4 regions of the Mesorhizobium japonicum MAFF 303099 genome follow, and region 2 is predicted to be linked to each of the others. Evidence: predicted binding sites of a transcription regulator. Region 2 holds the regulator's gene; each other region holds the start of a gene.
What was found. Region 2 encodes PhoB, which activates phosphate uptake and scavenging genes when phosphate is short. Its sites were predicted from a motif close to TGTCATNNANCTGTCAT; they were not measured.
Positions count from the first base shown of each region.

Region 1 (4,677 bases), 820 kb from region 2:
CGGCCAGGAAGGCGATTTCGGCGGCTGGTTCTGCCCGTGCCATGGCTCGCAGTACGACACCGCCGGCCGCATCCGCAAAGGCCCGGCGCCGGAAAACATGGCTGTGCCGGTATTCAAATTCATTTCCGATACCAAGATCCTTATCGGTTGAGGCAGGGGATATTTCGATGAGCGAGGGACACTCGACCTATACGCCCAAGACCGGTATCGAACGCTGGTTCGACGCCCGCATGCCGCTGCCGCGGATGGTCTACGACAGCTTCATCGCCTATCCGGTGCCGCGCAACCTCAACTATGCCTGGACCTTCGGCGGCATCCTGGCGATCATGCTGACGGCGCAAATCCTGACCGGCATCGTGCTGGCCATGCACTATACGGCCGACACCAATCTCGCCTTCGGCTCCGTCGAAAAGATCATGCGTGACGTCAATTCCGGCTGGCTGTTGCGCTACATGCATGCCAACGGCGCCTCGTTCTTCTTCATCGCTGTCTATATCCACATCTTCCGCGGCCTCTATTACGGCTCCTACAAGGCGCCGCGTGAGTTGCTGTGGATCCTGGGCTGCATCATCTATCTGCTGATGATGGCGACCGGCTTCATGGGCTATGTGCTGCCATGGGGGCAGATGAGCTTCTGGGGCGCCACCGTCATCACCGGCTTCTTCAGCGCCATTCCGCTGATCGGTGACTGGATCCAGCAGCTGCTGCTTGGCGGCTTTGCCGTCGACAATCCGACGCTGAACCGCTTCTTCGCGCTGCACTACCTCTTGCCGTTCATGATTGCCGGCGTCGTCGTTCTGCACGTCTGGGCGCTGCATGTGGTGGGCCAGTCGAACCCGACCGGCATCGAGGTCAAGTCGAAGACCGACACCGTCGCCTTCACCCCCTACGCGACCATCAAGGACGCGTTCGGCATGATCGTGTTCCTGTTCTTCTTCGCCTATTTCGTCTTCTACCTGCCAAACTATCTCGGCCATCCGGACAACTACACGGTCGCCAACCCGCTGAAGACCCCGGCCCATATCGTTCCGGAATGGTACTTCCTGCCGTTCTACGCGATCCTGCGCGCCATCACCTTCAACATCGGGCCGATCAATTCCAAGCTCGGCGGCGTGCTGTGCATGTTCGGCGCCATCGCCATGCTGTTCCTGGTGCCGTGGCTCGACACCTCCAAGGTGCGCTCGGCGGTCTACCGGCCCTGGTACAAGCTGTTCTTCTGGCTGTTCGTGGCCGATGCCATCCTGCTGGGCTGGCTGGGCTCGCAGCCGGCGGAAGGCAGCTATGTGTTCATGGCGCAGATGGCGACGCTGTTCTACTTCGCCTTCTTCCTGGTCGCGCTGCCGGTGCTCGGCCTGATCGAGACGCCGCGCAGGCTGCCGAACTCGATCACCGAGGCGGTGCTCGAAAAGAACAAGGGCGGCAGCGGGCATCCGGCGGGCGCCACGGCCGCGCCAGAGACCAAGGGCTGAGCGGTAGAGAATCTAAGGGGATTTGGCATGAAAAAGATTCTCACCTCGCTGGCGCTGGTTGGCCTTGTGGCCGCCGGCACCGCAGCGTTCGCGGCCGAAGAGGCGCACAACGCGGCGGCACCCACGCATTTCCCGATCAACGAGCCGAAGGAAATGAGCTGGAGCTTCACCGGCCCGTTCGGCACCTATGACAAGGCGCAGCTGCAGCGCGGCCTGAAGGTCTACAAGGAAGTCTGCTCGGCCTGCCATTCGATGAACCTGGTGGCGTTCCGCACGCTGTCGGACCTCGGCTACAACGACGCCCAGATCAAGACGCTTGCCGCCGAATACACCGTCCATGACGGCCCCAACGACGCCGGCGACATGTTCGACCGCCCCGGCAAGCCATCCGACCATTTCCCGGCGCCGTTCGCCAATGAGCAAGCCGCCGCTGCCTCGAACGGCGGCGCGGCCCCGCCGGACATGTCGCTGCTGGCCAAGGCACGCGGCGTCGAGCGCGGCTTTCCGCAGTTCGTCTTCGATATCTTCACCCAGTATGACGCGGGCGGCCCCGACTACATCCATTCGCTGCTGACCGGCTACGATCAGACGCCGCCGGCCGGGATGGTCATTCCCGAGGGCACGCACTACAACCCATACTTCATGTCCGGCGTGTCGCTGAAGATGCCCAAGCCGCTCTCCGACGGCCAGGTGACTTATGATGACGGTTCGCCGCAGACCGTCGACCAGTATGCCCGCGACGTATCAGCCTTCCTGACCTGGGCGGCCGAGCCGCACATGGAAGCTCGCAAGAAGATGGGCTTCCGCGTGCTGGTGTTCCTGCTGCTCTTCGGTGCGCTGGTCTATCTGACCAAGCGCAAGGTGTGGGAAGGCGTCGCGCACTAAAGTATGCCGATATTCAGGTGATGCCGGCCTGCAAATGCCGGCATCCTGCGCTTCCGGTGCTCACGTACTTCAAGTACGCTCCGCTCCGGTCCTCGGAAGCCACCATTTTCGGCTCGGCCTGACCTGAATCTCGACATACCTGGGCTGCCAAGCTAATACGGTCACGAAAGGGCGCCGAAAGGCGCCTTTTTGCATTTCAGACGACAGGCTGTGTCACATGGCCGTCACCGCCAACAGCGATCCTGCGTCATTGCCACCAAAGGATCGCACCCATGAAGAGATACGCATCGCTGACTGCTGGTCTGCTGTTGCTGGTCATCGGCTCGGCCGCCCAGGCCGAAGACGCTAAACCCTTCGTCACAAACAAAGACATCGACCTGACGATGATCCTGCCGCCGCCGCCGGCAAACGATTCGGCTCAGACCAAGGCCGAACTTGGCGAGGTGCTGACGCTGCAGGTGACGCGCACGCCCGAGATGGTGGCCGGCGCCGTTGCCGACTCCGAGGAGAATGTCTGGCGCTTCGCCAACGTGATGGGGCCGAATTTCAACAAGGAGAAGCTACCAAAGTTCAGCGCCTTCTTCGATCGCGTGGTCGAGACCGAAGGCGCTGTCGTCGATCCGGCCAAGGATGTCTGGAAGCGCCCGCGTCCGCATCAACTCAGCGACCTCGTCAAGCCGGTGGTCAAGTTGTCGAGCTCCGGCTCCTGGCCGTCCGGCCATGCCACGGTCGGCACCATGATGGGCATCATCCTTGCCGACATGGTTCCGGAGAAGCGCGCCGAGATCATGGCGCGCGCGGCCGAATACGCCCACAACCGTGAGATTGGCGGTATCCACTACGCGTCGGACGTCGAGATGGGCAAGATCTCCGGCAGCGTCATCGCCGCGGTCCTGCTCAACCGGGATGACTTCAAGGCCGAATATGAAGTGGCCAGGGCCGAGCTTCGTTCCGATCTCGGGATGTAGTCTTCGTCAGCAGTCGATTTCGAGGGAGGGGCGCTTCGGGGCGCCCCTTTTTTGTGCTTGGCCATGCTCTGCGGCAGTTCCGCAATTAGTCCGTTGGCATGGCGCCATCGGATTGATATTCGACGCATCGAGGGGCGGCAAAGGCTGACCCGCCACGGCCTTGGAAATCGATGATGCGACTCAACGACTGTCATAACTTCTCAGATTTCCGCCGCATGGCGCAGCGAAGGCTGCCGGGGCCGATCTTCGACTACATCGATGGCGCGGCCGACGACGAGGTCACCTATCGCCGCAACACCGAAAGTTTCGAGACCTGCGACCTCGTCCCCAACGTGCTGCGCGGGGTGAATGAGATCGACATGTCGGTGACGGTGATGGGGCAGAAGCTGGCGATGCCGTTCTACTGCTCGCCGACCGCCCTGCAGCGGCTTTTCCATCACCAGGGCGAGCGCGCAGTGGCCAAGGCCGCCGCCAAATACGGCACCATGTTCGGTGTCTCCTCGCTTGGCACCGTCAGCCTCGAGGAGGCTCGAAGCATCAGCAGCAGTCCGCAGGTCTACCAGTTCTATTTCCACCGGGATCGCGGCCTCAACCGGGCGATGATGCAGCGGGCGAAGCAAGTTGGCGTCGAGGTGATGATGCTGACCGTCGACAGCATAACGGGCGGCAATCGCGAGCGCGACAAGCGCACCGGCTTTGCCATTCCCTTCAAGCTCAACCTCGCGGGGATGGCGCAGTTCGCGCTCAAGCCGGCCTGGGCGATCAATTATTTCACGCATGAAGGGTTCAAGCTGCCGCAGCTCGACGAGCATGTCGACATGGGCGGCGGCACGATGTCGATCAGCCGCTATTTCACCGAAATGCTCGATCCGTCGATGACCTGGGACGATGTCGCCGAGATGGTCAGGCAGTGGTCGGGGCCGTTCTGCCTCAAGGGCATCATGTCGGTCGAGGACGCCAAACGCGCCGCCGAGATCGGCTGCAGCGGCATTGTGCTTTCCAATCATGGCGGCCGGCAGCTGGACGGGTCGCGGGCGGCATTCGACCAGCTGGCCGAGATCGTCGAGGCCGTCGGCGACCGGATCGATGTCATCATGGATGGCGGCGTGCAGCGCGGCACACATGTGCTGAAGGCCCTCTCGCTCGGCGCCAAGGCGGTCGGCATCGGCCGTTACTATCTGTTTCCGCTGGCGGCGGCCGGCCAGCCGGGTGTCGAAAGGGCGCTTGAACAGATGCGGGTCGAGATCGAGCGCGGCATGAAGCTGATGGGCTGCAGTTCGATCGGACAATTGTCGCGCCAGAATCTCCGATTTAGGTAATCTTCGCGGAGGGTGCCATGCCGGACAGCCAAAGCA
Region 1 is NC_002678.2:2,172,740-2,177,416, reverse strand. It holds gene petA (ubiquinol-cytochrome c reductase iron-sulfur subunit) at 1-151, shown strand, start outside; gene MAFF_RS11705 (cytochrome b) at 168-1,469, shown strand; gene MAFF_RS11700 (cytochrome c1) at 1,497-2,354, shown strand; gene MAFF_RS11695 (acid phosphatase) at 2,627-3,322, shown strand; gene MAFF_RS11690 (alpha-hydroxy acid oxidase) at 3,496-4,641, shown strand; gene MAFF_RS11685 (nuclear transport factor 2 family protein) at 4,659-4,677, shown strand, end outside.
Region 1: the regulator PhoB is predicted to act here: its motif matches at 2,566-2,582, upstream of MAFF_RS11695 (acid phosphatase).

Region 2 (4,677 bases):
GTCGTCGTGCGCACCACCGAGGACATGCTCAACCTGGTGCCGAACGCCTTGCGCGAAGCCGGCACCGCGATCGGCGCGCCGCGCTGGGTGGTCATCCGCTCGGTGGCCTATCGCGCCGCGCTTTCGGGCATCGTCACCGGCATATTGCTGGCCATCGCCCGTATCTCCGGCGAGACCGCACCGCTTCTGTTTACGGCGCTGAACAACCAGTTCTGGTCGAGCAATCTCAACGCGCCGATGGCCAGCCTGCCTGTCACCATCTTCCAGTTTGCTCTCAGTCCCTACGAGGAATGGCAGCAGCTGGCCTGGACCGGCGCACTCATCATCACATTGACGGTTCTCGCGCTCAGCATCTTTGCGCGCAGCCTGACCGGACGCAGAGAGGACAAATGAGCCAGATGTTGTCTCCAGACATGACGATCGCCGCCGAGGCGGTGACCAAGGCCAAGATCGAGGTCAAGAACCTCAACTTCTACTACGGCCAGTCGAAGGCGCTGAAGGATATCACGCTATCGCTGCCCGAGCGCAGCGTCACCGCCTTCATCGGCCCGTCGGGTTGCGGAAAGTCGACGCTGCTGCGCGTCTTCAACCGCATCTACGAGCTCTATCCCAAGCAGACCGCCGAGGGCCAGGTGCTGCTCGACGGCCAGAACGTTCTCGACCGTTCGCAGGACCTCAACCTGCTGCGCACCAAGATCGGCATGGTGTTCCAGAAGCCGACGCCGTTCCCGATGTCGATCTACGAAAACATCGCTTTCGGCGTCAGGCTCTACGAGAAGATCAGCAAGGCCGAGATGGACGGCCGTGTCGAGCAGGCGCTGAAGCGCGCGGCACTGTGGACCGAGGTCAAGGACAAGCTCAATGCCAGCGGCCTCAGCCTGTCGGGCGGCCAGCAGCAGCGGCTGTGCATCGCCCGCACCGTGGCGGTGAAGCCGGAGGTCATCCTGCTCGACGAGCCGGCCTCGGCGCTCGACCCGCTGTCGACCGCCAAGATCGAGGAACTGATCGACGAGCTGCAGGCCGACTACACGATCGTCATCGTCACCCACAACATGCAGCAGGCGGCGCGCGTGTCGAAGCAGACGGCCTTTATGTATCTGGGCGAACTGGTTGAATTCGACCGCACCGAGAAGATCTTCACGTCGCCTCGCGAGAAGCGCACGCAAGACTACATCACCGGCCGCTTCGGCTGATCGCACGCATACGAGGACCAGGATCATGGCCGAACACACAGTCGCAGCCTTCGACGAGGATCTCGGACAGATCAGCAGGCTGATCAGCGACATGGGCGACCTCGCCGGCTCGATGGTCGGCGGCGCCACCAAGGCGCTTCTGAATTCCGACAATGCTCTCGCTCAGCGCGTCGTCTCCGACGACGCCATCATGGATGCGCGCCAGCGCGAACTCGACGACCGCGCCATCACGCTGATCGCCAAGCGCCAGCCTATGGCCGACGACCTGCGCCATGTGGTCGGTTCGATCCGCATGGCTGGTGACCTCGAACGCATTGGCGACCTTGCCAAGAACATCGCCAAGCGGGTCGGCACTGTCGGCCTCAGCGCCACGCCGCGCGACCTGTCGCATTCCATCGACGCCATGGCGCAGCTGGTGCTGATCCAGGTGCAGGGCGTGATCGAGGAGTATGCGGCGCGCGATGCCGCGGCACTGGCGAAGCTGCGCGCCGACGACGAGCGCATCGACGTCAAATACACCTCGGTCTTCCGCGAATTGCTGACCTATATGATGGAAGATCCGCGCAACATCACGGCCTGCACGCATCTGTTGTTCTGCGCCAAGAATCTCGAACGCATCGGCGACCACGTGACCAATATCGCCGAGAATGCGTACTATGTCCTGACCGGCACGCAACTGCCCGCCAACCGTCCAAAACAGGACGAGACGGCGATGTCGGCGCCGGCGGCCTGAGCGCAGGGGTAACCAATCGATGATCGCACCACGCATCATGGTGGTGGAGGACGAGGAGCCGCTCGGCGTGCTCCTCCGCTACAATCTGGAATCGGAGGGTTACCAGGTCGAGGTGGTGACACGCGGCGACGAAGCCGAAATCCGCCTGCAGGAGAACGTGCCCGATCTCCTGGTGCTCGACTGGATGGTGCCGGCGGTGTCCGGCATCGAACTCTGCCGGCGCCTGCGGATGCGGCCCGAGACCGAGCGGCTGCCGATCATCATGCTGACCGCGCGGGGCGAGGAAAGCGACCGTGTGCGTGGGCTCTCCACCGGCGCCGACGACTATCTGGTCAAGCCGTTTTCGACGCCGGAATTCATGGCTCGCGTGAAGGCGCTGCTACGCCGCGCCAAGCCGGAAGTGCTGTCCAGCGTGCTCAAGGTCGGCGACATCGTGCTCGACCGTGAATCACACCGGGTCTATCGCAAAAAGAGCGAGATCCGGCTCGGGCCGACTGAATTCCGCCTGCTCGAATTCATGATGCGTCATCCCGGCCGCGTGTTCTCGCGCAGCCAGCTGCTCGACAATGTCTGGGGCGAGACGATCTACATCGACGAGCGCACCGTGGACGTGCATGTCGGCCGCCTGCGCAAGGCGGTCAACAATGGCCGCATGCCGGATGTTATCAGAACCATTCGTGGGGCGGGCTACGCGATCCGCGAGGATTGAGCACGACCTGAATCAGGCGACGTTTTTCTTCGCGGCAAGGCCTGCTTTCGTTTGCACGCCCGGCGCGAAAATCTCCTGGTCGACAAAGGTCAGCGCGCGCATGGCGCAACCTTCGCGGATCAGCGGCAGTTCGTTCGGTTCGGTGTCGAAGGAGATCGATTCCGAGTGCTGGCCACCGGCGGTCTGGGCGATCGCCTCGCGCAATGCCGGCTCGATCAGGTCGAAGGCGGCGGCGCTGACGCCGACCATGGCAACGGGTGCTGGATCGATCAGCGCAAACAGGCTGCCGAGGCCGTAGCCCAATGCCTCGCCGGCCTTGCGGTAGGCTTCGCGCTCGGGTCCGTCGCGTTCGCGCGCCGTCGCGGCCAGCGCCCGCATCTGCGCGTCGCTGACATCGGCCACCGGCTCGGTGTCCTCGCTGAGCTGCCTGGCGTTGCGCCAGATGGCATAATTGCCGGCATAGGCCTCGACGCAGCCGCGCCGCCCGCAGCGGCAGAGCGCGCCGCCCGGCCGATGGATCATGTGGCCGAACTCGCCGCCCGAGGAATGGGTGCCGGTGAACAGCTCGCCCTTCAGCACCAGCCCCATGCCGATGCCGTGCGACAAAAGGATGGCGATGAAGTCGTCGCGGTAGCGCTCGGGATCGCGCCAGCGCAGCGCCACGGCCATCATGTTGCAGTCGTTTTCCATGGTTGCGGGGATGCCGAACTCGGCTTCGAGTATGTCGGCGAAGGCGATATCGGTCTGCGGCGTGATCGGCGACCACAGCATCGCCCGGGCCTCGGTGTCGGTGATGCCCTGGATCGCCAGCGCGATGCGGGCGACGCTGCGCACGTCGATGTCGGGATCCTCGAGACGCCGCCTTACGATGGCCACGCACTCGCCGATCAGCGCCTCGCGCGACATGGTCAGCGTATCCAGCCGGCGCTGTTCTTCCGATATCACCTGGCCGGCATAATCGATGACGGCGACGGAGAGGAAGTTCAGCGACAGCACCACGGTCATCACTGCCGCGGCCTCCGGGTTAAGGCCGAGACCGACCTGCGGCCTGCCGCGTTTCAGCGCGCCGGCCTCGCTCGGCTTTCCCTCGGCCAGTATGCCTTCGCCGATCAGGTCGGAGGAAATCGCCGATATGGTCGAGTGGCTGAGGCCGGTGGTCGCGGCGATCTCGGTGCGCGAGGGCCGACCGGCCCGGCGCACGGCGGCAATCACCATGGCGCGGTTGCGCCGGCGCAGATCGTCGTGGCGGATTCCGACCGACATGTTTCTCACATCCTCCCCGTCGCCGCGGTTCTTCCGGTCCTCCCTCGAACGCTGCCGGCGACACGATCAAATACTGGCAGAAGCGGCCCGTCCTGTCATTTATTTATTCCGAGGCTCGAAAAAAATTCATAAGGACATCAAAATCCCTCAGAATCGTTGTTGACAGCGTTCCGGTGTTGGATCAGTGTTTTTTCGAGGCTCGAAAAAATAGAGCCTCTGTGCCGGCCTTCGGGCCAGTTTGGTCGCGCCATACGCGGCGCAGGGAGGAATATCATGAAGAGATTCACAGCCGCCATCCTGGCGGGTGTCGCCATGTCGCTGACGCTGGCGTCGGTCGCGCAGGCGAAGGACAAGGTCATCGGCGTTTCGTGGTCCAACTTCCAGGAAGAGCGCTGGAAGACCGACGAGGCCGCCATGAAGAAGGCCATCGAGGCCGCCGGCGACAAGTACATTTCCGCCGACGCGCAGTCCAATCCTGGCAAGCAGCTTACCGATGTCGAGAGCCTGATCTCGCAGGGCGCCAATTCGCTGATCATCCTGGCGCAGGATGCCTCGGCCATCGGCCCGGCCGTGCAGAAGGCGCTGGACGAAGGCATTCCGGTCGTCGGCTATGACCGCCTGATCGAGAACAAGGACGTCTTCTACCTGACCTTCGACAACAAGGAAGTCGGCCGCTTGCAGGCCAGCGCGGTGTTCAAGGCCAAGCCGGAAGGCAACTATGTCTTCATCAAGGGCTCGGGCGCCGATCCGAATGCCGACTTCCTGTTCGCGGGCTCGAT
Region 2 is NC_002678.2:2,992,357-2,997,033, reverse strand. It holds gene pstA (phosphate ABC transporter permease PstA) at 1-393, shown strand, start outside; gene pstB (phosphate ABC transporter ATP-binding protein PstB) at 390-1,193, shown strand; gene phoU (phosphate signaling complex protein PhoU) at 1,219-1,926, shown strand; gene phoB (phosphate regulon transcriptional regulator PhoB) at 1,946-2,635, shown strand; gene MAFF_RS15630 (ROK family protein) at 2,648-3,898, opposite strand; gene xylF (D-xylose ABC transporter substrate-binding protein) at 4,172-4,677, shown strand, end outside.

Region 3 (4,677 bases), 640 kb from region 2:
GCCTTGCGGCAGCGTGTGCAGCGGGCGTCCCGCCGCGCCACCGCACTCAACGAACGATATTTGCGCCGGATCGGCGCCGACCTGCATGATGGACCGGCACAGCTCGTGGCCCTGGCGGCGCTGCGCATGGACAGCCCGGTATTCTCCGGCGAGGGCCATTGGGGCGAAAACCGCTCGACCGAGGTCGCGATGATCCGCAAGACGCTGGAGGATGCGATGCGCGAAATACGCGGTATCTGCACCGGTCTCGTCCTGCCGCAGATAGAAACGGCTGCGGCAACGGACATATTGCGGCTGGCCGTCGACGAACATGAGCGCCGGACGGGAACGTCGGTGACGCTCACACTGCCCAGGCATTTGCCTGAACTTGGCCCTTCCGAGAAGATCAGCATCTATCGTTTCGTGCAGGAAGGGCTGAACAATGCCTATCGCCACGGGCGGGCCAAGGATCAGGCGGTGCGGGCCGGGATGAAGAATGGCAGGCTTTTTGTCGAAGTGTCGGATGGCGGGCCGGGTTTCGATCCGGCGCGGGTCGACGGATTGGGGCTCGCCGGCCTCAGGGAGCGGGTCGAAAGCATTGGCGGCCAGTTCGAGACCGTGACCGGAGCGCAAGGCACGCGATTGGTGATCAGTCTTTCGGTCGAGGAGCAAGCATGATTGGCACTATCCGCATCGCTATTGTCGACGATCATCCGCTGTTTCGCGAAGGCGTGACGCGCAGCCTGTCGGAGATCGGAGGTTTCGAGATCGTCGGCGAAGGCGCGACAGCGCAAGATGCCGAACGCATCGCCTCGACGATGCAGCCTGACATATTGCTGCTCGATATCTCCATGCCGGGCGGCGGCCTGTCCGCGGTTGCAAGCATCCTTGCCGTCCATCCCGCCCAGAGGATCGTCATGCTGACCGTGTCGGAGACCAATGCCGACGTAACCACGGCGCTGAACGCAGGCGTGCAGGGCTATATCCTCAAGGGTGTCGGATCGCGCGCGCTTGCCGAAATCCTGCGCAATGTGGCGGCCGGCGAGAGCTATCTTTCGCCGACGCTGTCGGCGCGGCTGCTTTCCGATCTCCAGTCCCCGCAATCTGCCAACGGCGCGGCGGACCGGTTGCGGCAACTGACCGAACGGCAAACTGAAATCCTGCGGCTGGTGGCGGAGGGGCTCTCAAACAAGGAGGTCGCCTTGCGCCTGGAGCTGCAGGAGAAAACGGTCAAGCACCACATGACCGGGGTGCTGTCGAAACTCAATGTGCGAAACCGCACCGAAGCGGCTCTCATGATGCGCGAATTCCGCGAGCGGGACAGAAACCGCCCTTAGAGCAATTCCAGGAAAAGTGTGGAACGGCCTTCCCGGGAAAAACGCGTAGCGTTTTCCCTTGGGAATTGCGTCAAAACTAAACCAGTTTCACAAGGCTTTTAGACGGCTGACATCGGCCGGCGTGGCCCGGCGATCGATGATCGTGCGACCCAGCGCATCCTTCATTTTGAAACGGCCGTTCTCGATCTTTTCGGTGATGCCGTCGGGGTGTGTGACTGTAATCTTGTTGTCGCTCACCTCGACCTTGTCACCGGTCGTGCCGTTGACATGGCTGACGCCTTTGTCGACCTGACCCTTGCCCAACCCCGAGGTTTCACCACCGCCTTCGGTACCGGAATTGCCGCCACCGCTGTTGCCACTGTTGCCGCCGCCGTTGCCACCGCTGTTGCCGCCGCTATCGCCGCCGCCATTGCCATCACTGTTGCCGCCGCCATTGCCGCCGCCGTTGCCACCGCTGTTGCCGCCGCTATCGCCGCCGCCGTTGCCGCCGCTATTGCCACCGCCATTGCCGCCGCCGTTGCCGCCGCCGTTGCCACCGCCATTGCCGCCGCCATTGCCGCCGCCGTTGCCACCGCCATTGCCGCCGCCATTGCCGCCGCCGTTGCCACCGCCATTGCCGCCGCCGTTACCGCCGCCATTGCCGCCCTTGGCGGCCTGTGCCGATGCGGCGTCGATTCCGGGAGCGGATCCGTGCAGGGAAATTCGATAGGGAATGATGGTCAGCGCCAGAGCAGCCGCCGAAACGAGCGTCAGCCGGCGACACCGGGCCGTGATCGATCCGTGCATCCTGATCTCCGTCGATTGAGCCGGCGCGCCCACCCCAACGTTGCAACCAGCAACATCGCCGAAAGATGTGTTGGCCGGAAGCGACCTCCGACCGTTGCGTTTGTCCTCCAGGACTTTTGCCAGCGCAAGATTGGACCAAAGTCCGATGTCACGGTGACAACCGCCTCGCGCGGAGCTGCGGAGCCGCTATGATGTCACGAAAATGTGATCGGTCTGACGTAAGGGGTCGAACAGGCAACAAGCTCCAGCCACTCCAAAGCCAGAGGCCCTCCGTGACCGACCATCGCTCCCCCGACACCCGATTCCGCACCAGCCTGCTCGAGGAAAACGACAGTCCGGCCATCAACCCCACCGACAACCGCACCATGGGCGACATCATCGCCGCGCGGTTCTCGCGCCGGGGATTCCTGAAGGGATCGCTCGCCGTCTCGGCGATCGCCGCGACGGTCGGCCCGCTGGCCATGATCGCCGCCGACGATGCACGCGCCGCGGAAGGCTCGGCCTTCAAATTCGACGAGCTCGAGGCCGGCATCGACGACAAGCATCATGTCGCGCCGGGCTACGACGCCGACGTGCTGTTGCGCTGGGGCGATCCGCTGTTTGCCGATTCGCCGGAATTCGACCCGACGAAACAGTCGGCTGAGGCGCAGGCCAGGCAGTTCGGCTACAACAACGACTATGTCGGCTATATCGCGATCGACGGCTCGGCCGAGCACGGCCTGCTCGTGGTCAACCACGAATACACCAACCCGCATCTGATGTTCCCGGGCATCGTTTCGATCGTCGAGAAGGACGGGAAGAAGAAGGCCGAGGTCGCACCGCTCTCGAAGGAGCAGGTCGATGTCGAGATGGCGGCGCATGGCGGCACCATTGTCGAGATCCGCAAGGAGGGAGGCAAATGGCAGGTGGTGCGCGACGGCAAGCGCAACCGCCGCATCACCTCGACCACCGAGATGGCGCTGTCGGGGCCGGTCGCCGGCCATGACCGCGTCAAGACCAATGCCGATCCGTCCGGCACGAAAGTGTTCGGCACGTTCAACAATTGCGCCGGCGGCGTCACGCCGTGGGGCACGTATGTGATGGCCGAGGAGAACATCCACGGCTATTTCTCCGGCGAACTGCCGGAAGGCCACAAGGAAGCCGCCAATTACAAGCGGCTCGGCATTCCGGAAGGCGCCTATGAATGGGGCGCGCATTACGACCGCTTCAACCTCGCCAAGGAACCTAACGAGCCCAATCGCTTTGGCTGGATTGTCGAGGTCGACGTCAACGATCCGAATTCGACGCCGAGGAAGCGCACCGCCATGGGCCGCTTCAAGCATGAGGGCGCCGAATCGATCGTCGCCAAGGACGGCCGCGTCGTCTTCTATCTCGGCGACGACGAGCGCTTCGACTATGTCTACAAATTCGTCACCAAGGGCGCCTTCAACGCCAATGACCATGCCGCCAACAAGGACCTGCTCGACGAAGGCACGCTGCATGTCGCCAAATTCGCCGAGGACGGCACGGTCGACTGGCTTCCGATCGTCTTCGGCCAGGGACCGCTGACGGCGGAAAACGGCTTTGGCAGCCAGGCCGACGTGCTGATCGAGACGCGGCGCGCCGCCGATCTGCTCGGCGCCACCAAGATGGACCGGCCCGAGGACATCCAGCCCAATGGTGTCAACGGCAAGGTCTATGTCATGCTGACCAACAATTCGAAGCGCAAGGCCGACCAGGTCGATGCCGCCAACCCGCGCGCCGAAAATGCCTTCGGCCACATCATCGAGATCACCGAGACCAACGGCGATTTCACGGCCACCAAAGGCAAATGGGAAGTGCTTTTGAAATGCGGCGATCCGGCGGTTGCCGATGTCGGCGCCACCTTCTCGACGGCGACGACGGCCAATGGCTGGTTCGGCATGCCCGACAATTGCGCGGTCGATTCGGCCGGGCGCCTGTGGGTCGCCACCGACGGCCAGGGCCCGAAGGCCACCGGCCGCACCGACGGCCTGTGGGCGGTCGACACGGAGGGGGCTGCGCGGGCGACATCAAAACTGTTCTTCCGCGTGCCGATCGGCGCCGAAATGTGCGGCCCGCTGTTTGCGCCCGACGACCAGACCGCCTTCGTCGCGGTCCAGCATCCGGGCGATGGCGGCGAGGATTGGGAAGGCTTTGGCCGCCCGTCCTACTATGAAGACCTGTCAACGCGCTGGCCGGACTTCAAGCCCGAAATGCCGGTGCGGCCGTCGGTCGTCGCCATCACCAAGCAGGGCGGCGGCAAGATCGCGGTCTGATATCGGGTCCGCAAATATCGAGGGAGGGCTTCGGTTTGCCACCGCCCCTCCTTCGGCGTGAATCTATTCAAGCTCCGGGAAAGATTGGCAATTTACTGGTAGCGCCCTAGGTCGTTCCCAGGAGACCACCGCTATGTCGAAGTCAGTCTATGACCGCGGCCTGCTGAAGCCCGCCGACATCGCCAGGCTGCAGCGCGTCTTTGACGAAGCCTGCCTGCGGCGCGAAGCACGGCCCGAATCGCCGGAAGCGCGCGAGATCGCCCTCAACCTGCTCGCGCTCCACAATGCCGGCATGGTCG
Region 3 is NC_002678.2:3,627,402-3,632,078, reverse strand. It holds gene MAFF_RS18820 (sensor histidine kinase) at 1-657, shown strand, start outside; gene MAFF_RS18815 (response regulator) at 654-1,316, shown strand; gene MAFF_RS18810 (hypothetical protein) at 1,404-2,102, opposite strand; gene MAFF_RS18805 (PhoX family protein) at 2,375-4,378, shown strand; gene MAFF_RS18800 (hypothetical protein) at 4,512-4,677, shown strand, end outside.
Region 3: the regulator PhoB is predicted to act here: its motif matches at 2,295-2,311, upstream of MAFF_RS18805 (PhoX family protein).

Region 4 (4,677 bases), 3.5 Mb from region 2:
GAAGGTGGCATTGCTGCCGTCACCACGCGGAACGACGTGGGCGATCTTGCAGGCAAGATCCTCCACCTCGAACTCGGTGATGCGCTTGGCCGCGCTGCGGCCGGTCAGAAGTTCCTTCCAGCTGTGCTCGAAGCCCATGCCGAATGGCGACAACAACCCAAGGCCCGTGACGACGACACGCCTCATCGCAGGTCCTCCCCAGTGATGACTGCGGAAAGCGTCAGGCCGAAGCCTTGTCGATGTACTTCACCGCGTCGCCGACGGTCAGGATGGTCTCGGCCGCGTCGTCGGGAATTTCCACGCCGAACTCTTCTTCGAACGCCATGACGAGTTCGACCGTGTCGAGGCTGTCAGCGCCCAGATCATCGATGAAGCTCGCCTGCTCCGTCACTTTGTCGGCATCGACGCCAAGGTGCTCGATGACGATCTTTTTGACGCGCTCTGCGGTGTCACTCATTTGGGGCATCCTCGTCTTTTGTTTGTCTGTCTTCGTTAGCGGGCAGAATGCCGCTAATCAAGCTGAAAGATGGTCCTGCCGGAAACGCAACGGCTACGAACCGGTTTTTGCCCGAACCGCCGGGTTGCGGGCCGCATTACACGAAAAATGGCTGAGGTCCAAGGCGAAATGGTCTCTTTTCACAGCCCCGCCACATCCGTCAAATCATGGCCATGCCGCCATTGACATGGACGGTCTGGCCAGTGACGTAGGCGGCTTCGTTGGAGGCAAGGTAGGCGACGGCGGACGCCACCTCGGCACCCGTTCCCATGCGGCGCGTTGGAATCGCCGCCATGATCGCCTCTTTCTGCTTGTCGTTGAGCTTGTCGGTCATCGCCGATTCGATGAAGCCCGGAGCGACGCAGTTGACGGTGATGTTGCGGGTGGCGATCTCCTGCGCCAGCGATTTGGAGAAGCCGATCATGCCGGCCTTTGAGGCGCAGTAGTTGGTCTGGCCGGGATTGCCAGTCACGCCGACCACCGAGGTGATGTTGATGATGCGGCCATGACGGCGGCGCATCATCGGATGGGTGAGTTCGCGGGTCAGCCGGAAAACGGCGGTCAAATTGACCTCGATCACGGAGTCCCAATCGGCGTCCGACATGCGCACGAACAGGCCGTCCTTGGTGATGCCGGCATTGTTGACCAGGATGTCGACGCCTTCGAGATCGGCCTCCGCCTTCTGGCCGAGCGCCTTGACCTCGTCGCGGTTCGACAGATTGGCCGGGAACAGTTTGACCCGATCGCCGAGTTCGGCCGCCAAGGCCTCCAGTTTCTCGATGCGGGTGCCGTGCAGGCCGACAATGGCGCCTTGCGCATGCAGCACGCGGGCGATCGCCTCGCCGATGCCTCCCGATGCGCCGGTGACGAGCGCCTTGCGGCCGGTCAGTTCGAACATTTTCGTCTCCTGATCTGAGAAAACACCCTTCACACGGGTGGGGTCAAATCGCCAGTGGATTATGCGAATGTGGCCAGCGCGGCCTCGACATCGGCCGGCGTGCCGACGGCCGATGTCGCGATGTCGCGGTTGATGCGCCGAGCCAGGCCCGACAGCACCTTGCCGGCGCCGATCTCGTAAAGCGTGGTGACGCCGTTGGCGCCGAACCATTCGACTGTTTCGCGCCAGCGCACGCGGCCGGTGATCTGCTCGACCAGGCGCCGGGCGATCTCGTCGGGATCGCTGGTCGGGGTCACCGTGACGTTGGACACCACTGGCACCCCCGGCGCATGCTTCGTCACACCGGCGAGCGCCTCGCGCATGACATTGGCAGCCGGTGCCATCAGCGCCGAATGGAAGGGCGCCGAGACCTGCAGCATCAGAGCCCGCTTGGCGCCCTTTTCGGTGCACAATTTGGCAGCCAGCTCGACCGCGGCCTTGGCGCCGGAGATGACCAGCTGGCCGCCGCCATTGTCATTGGCGATCTGGCAGACCTTGCTGGCCCCTTGCGCGGCCTCGATGCAAGCGGCTTCGACATCTGGCTGCTCCAGTCCGATGATCGCCGCCATGGCGCCCTCGCCGGCCGGCACCGCCGCCTGCATGGCGTTGCCACGAATGCGCAGCAGCCGGGCCGCATCGGCGACGGAAACGAAGCCGGCTGCGGCAAGGGCCGAATATTCGCCCAGCGAATGGCCGGCGACATAGGCGACCTTGTCCTTCAGCGAAAAACCGCGCGCTTCCAGCGCCCTGATCGCCGCCAACGAAACCGCCATCAGCGCCGGCTGCGCATTGGCCGTCAGCGTCAAGGTCTCCTCCGGACCTTCCCAGATCAGCTTCGACAGGTTCTCGCCGAGCGCGTCGTCGACTTCCTGGAAGACCCTGCGCGCCTCGGGAAAGGCATCGGCGAGGTCCTTGCCCATGCCGACAGCCTGGCTGCCTTGTCCCGGAAAGGTGAATGCGACGGCCATGCGAGGGCTCCCGAAGACTGGTTTTACTTGGCTGATAACACGAATTTTCCCTGCCTGTGGCGCAAGGCGGGCCGCCAAGTCAAGCCCGGTTCACCCCGGACCCAGCTCCGAACCGTGCGCCGAGTGCCTGTTCCAAAAGGCTTTTTGGCGATCACTCCTGATGAAAACCGCTCACGAATCGTTTGCTGGCTCTTCTTATTTCCGCCACAGGCGCTAGCTTTGCGTGACAATTATATGACAATCGCGTGACTTGGGTTGTCGCTGGGTGGGAAGTGAAAGTGGCAAAGAGTTCGAAACGCGCGGGTAAAGCCGTGCCTCAATTCCTGGAAGACGATCCGTCCACCGGCTATCTGCCGGGCCGGAGATGGCCGGTCGTCCGTTACGGGCTGATAAGCCTGGCGATCTCTGCCATCCTGGTGTTTGCCATCGAACTGATCGTGCGCGGCGACTTTGCCGGCACCGTTTCCTTCTTCCTGCAGCCGCTCAAGCCGGGCTGGACCACCATCGTTGTGTTCGCGCTGATCCTCATCGGTCTCGACGCCTTGCTGGGACGCAGCCATCAGAGCCTGATGATCGTCGCGCCCTTGACGCTGGCGCTGGCCTTTGTCGGCCATCAGAAATCGCATTATCTCGGCGATCCGCTCTACCCGACTGACTTTCTCTACGCTCGCCAGATCTTTGCGCTGCTGCCGCTTCTGGTGCGTGAGCGGCCGATGACCGCGCTCGCCATGGTCACCGGCATCATCGCCGGCCTGTCGCTGCTCGTCTATGGCTGGCGGCTGTGGCGCCGCAAGGTTCCAGCGCTCAGCCACAAGGGCCGCCTTGCCCGGCTGACGCTGGCGGTGCCGCTGCTCGCCTTCTTCGTCTCGATCATGGACTATGCCACCTTCTCCTGGACCAGGGACCGGCTGCAGATCATCCCGATCATGTGGGACCAGAAGGAAAACTACGCCTCCAACGGCTTTGCGCTCGCCTTCGCGCTCAACGTGCCGATGGCGCATGTCTCGGCACCGCCGGGCTATACGGACAAGGCGATCGCGGCGATCGACCGGCCGCAGATGACGGCCTCGGTGCCCGATGAAAAGCCCGACATCATTATCGTCATGAGCGAATCCTTCTGGGATCCGACCAAGCTGCCAGGCGTCACCATCACGCCGGATCCGATTCCCACCGTGCGGGCATTGCGTTCCGGTTCGATGTTCTCGCCTGAATTCGGCGGCATGACCGCCAACATCGAATTCGAGGCGCTGACCGGCTTTTCCAACGCTTTCCTGCCGGCTGGCAGCATCCCCTACCAGCAATATGTGCGCACGCCGACGCCTTCCGTGGCGACCTTCCTGAAAAGCGAAGGCTACAGGGCGCGCGCCATCCATCCCGGCACCAACTGGTTCTGGAACCGTGGCGCGGTCTACGCCGATTTCGGCTTCGACGATTTCAAGTCGGAAGAGACGCTGCCGCCCATGGAAAAGCGCGGACCGCTGGCATCCGACGCGGCGATGACCGACGAGATCATCCGCGAAGCCGGCGCCAGCGACGACCCGGTGTTCTTCTTCGCGGTCAGCCTGCAGAACCATGGCCCCTACGAACCGAACCGTTATTACAACCCGACCCACGCGGTGCAGGCGCCGATCAGCCAATGGGCGCGCGACTCGCTGTTGAGTTATGCGGAAGGTTCAGCCGACGCGGACCGCGGCCTTGAACGTCTGATCGAATGGGCCAAGAAGCGGGAGCGACCGACGATTGTCGCCTTCTTCGGCGACCATCTGCCACCGCTGGGGCCGGTCTATGTCGAAACCGGCTTCCTGAAGGACAATGTCGCGCCGCGCAAGGAGCCGACACCGCAAGCCGCCCTTGACCATCACGAAACGCCACTGATCATCTGGTCGAACCGTTCCGGTCCGGTCGCGGACCTCGGCACGGTGAGCCCGGCATTCCTGCCCTATCATATCCTGACTGCCGCCGGCATCACCCATCCCTACTATACGGGCTTCCTGGGCGAGATGCGGGAACGCTACCGGGTCGTCGACCGCAACCTGCTTCTGACGCCGGCCGGCGCGGCCACGCCCGACTGGTCGCGCCAGAAGGAGATCGACCCGGCGATCCGCGATTTCCAGCTCATCCAGTACGACATGATGTTCGGCAAGCGCCACGCGGCGCCCGACTTCTTCCCCGAGACGGTCGACAAGGTTGTCGCTCACATGAGTTGAGGGGTGATCCTTAGAGGTGCCTGGCTCGCGCGTGATAGGCTGCTAGTTGGTCAGCTGCAGCCTTGAGAA
Region 4 is NC_002678.2:6,493,764-6,498,440, reverse strand. It holds gene fabF (beta-ketoacyl-ACP synthase II) at 1-186, opposite strand, end outside; gene MAFF_RS31955 (acyl carrier protein) at 221-457, opposite strand; gene fabG (3-oxoacyl-[acyl-carrier-protein] reductase) at 657-1,394, opposite strand; gene fabD (ACP S-malonyltransferase) at 1,454-2,401, opposite strand; gene MAFF_RS31940 (LTA synthase family protein) at 2,647-4,608, shown strand; gene MAFF_RS31935 (pilus assembly protein) at 4,651-4,677, opposite strand, start outside.
Region 4: the regulator PhoB is predicted to act here: its motif matches at 2,625-2,641, upstream of MAFF_RS31940 (LTA synthase family protein).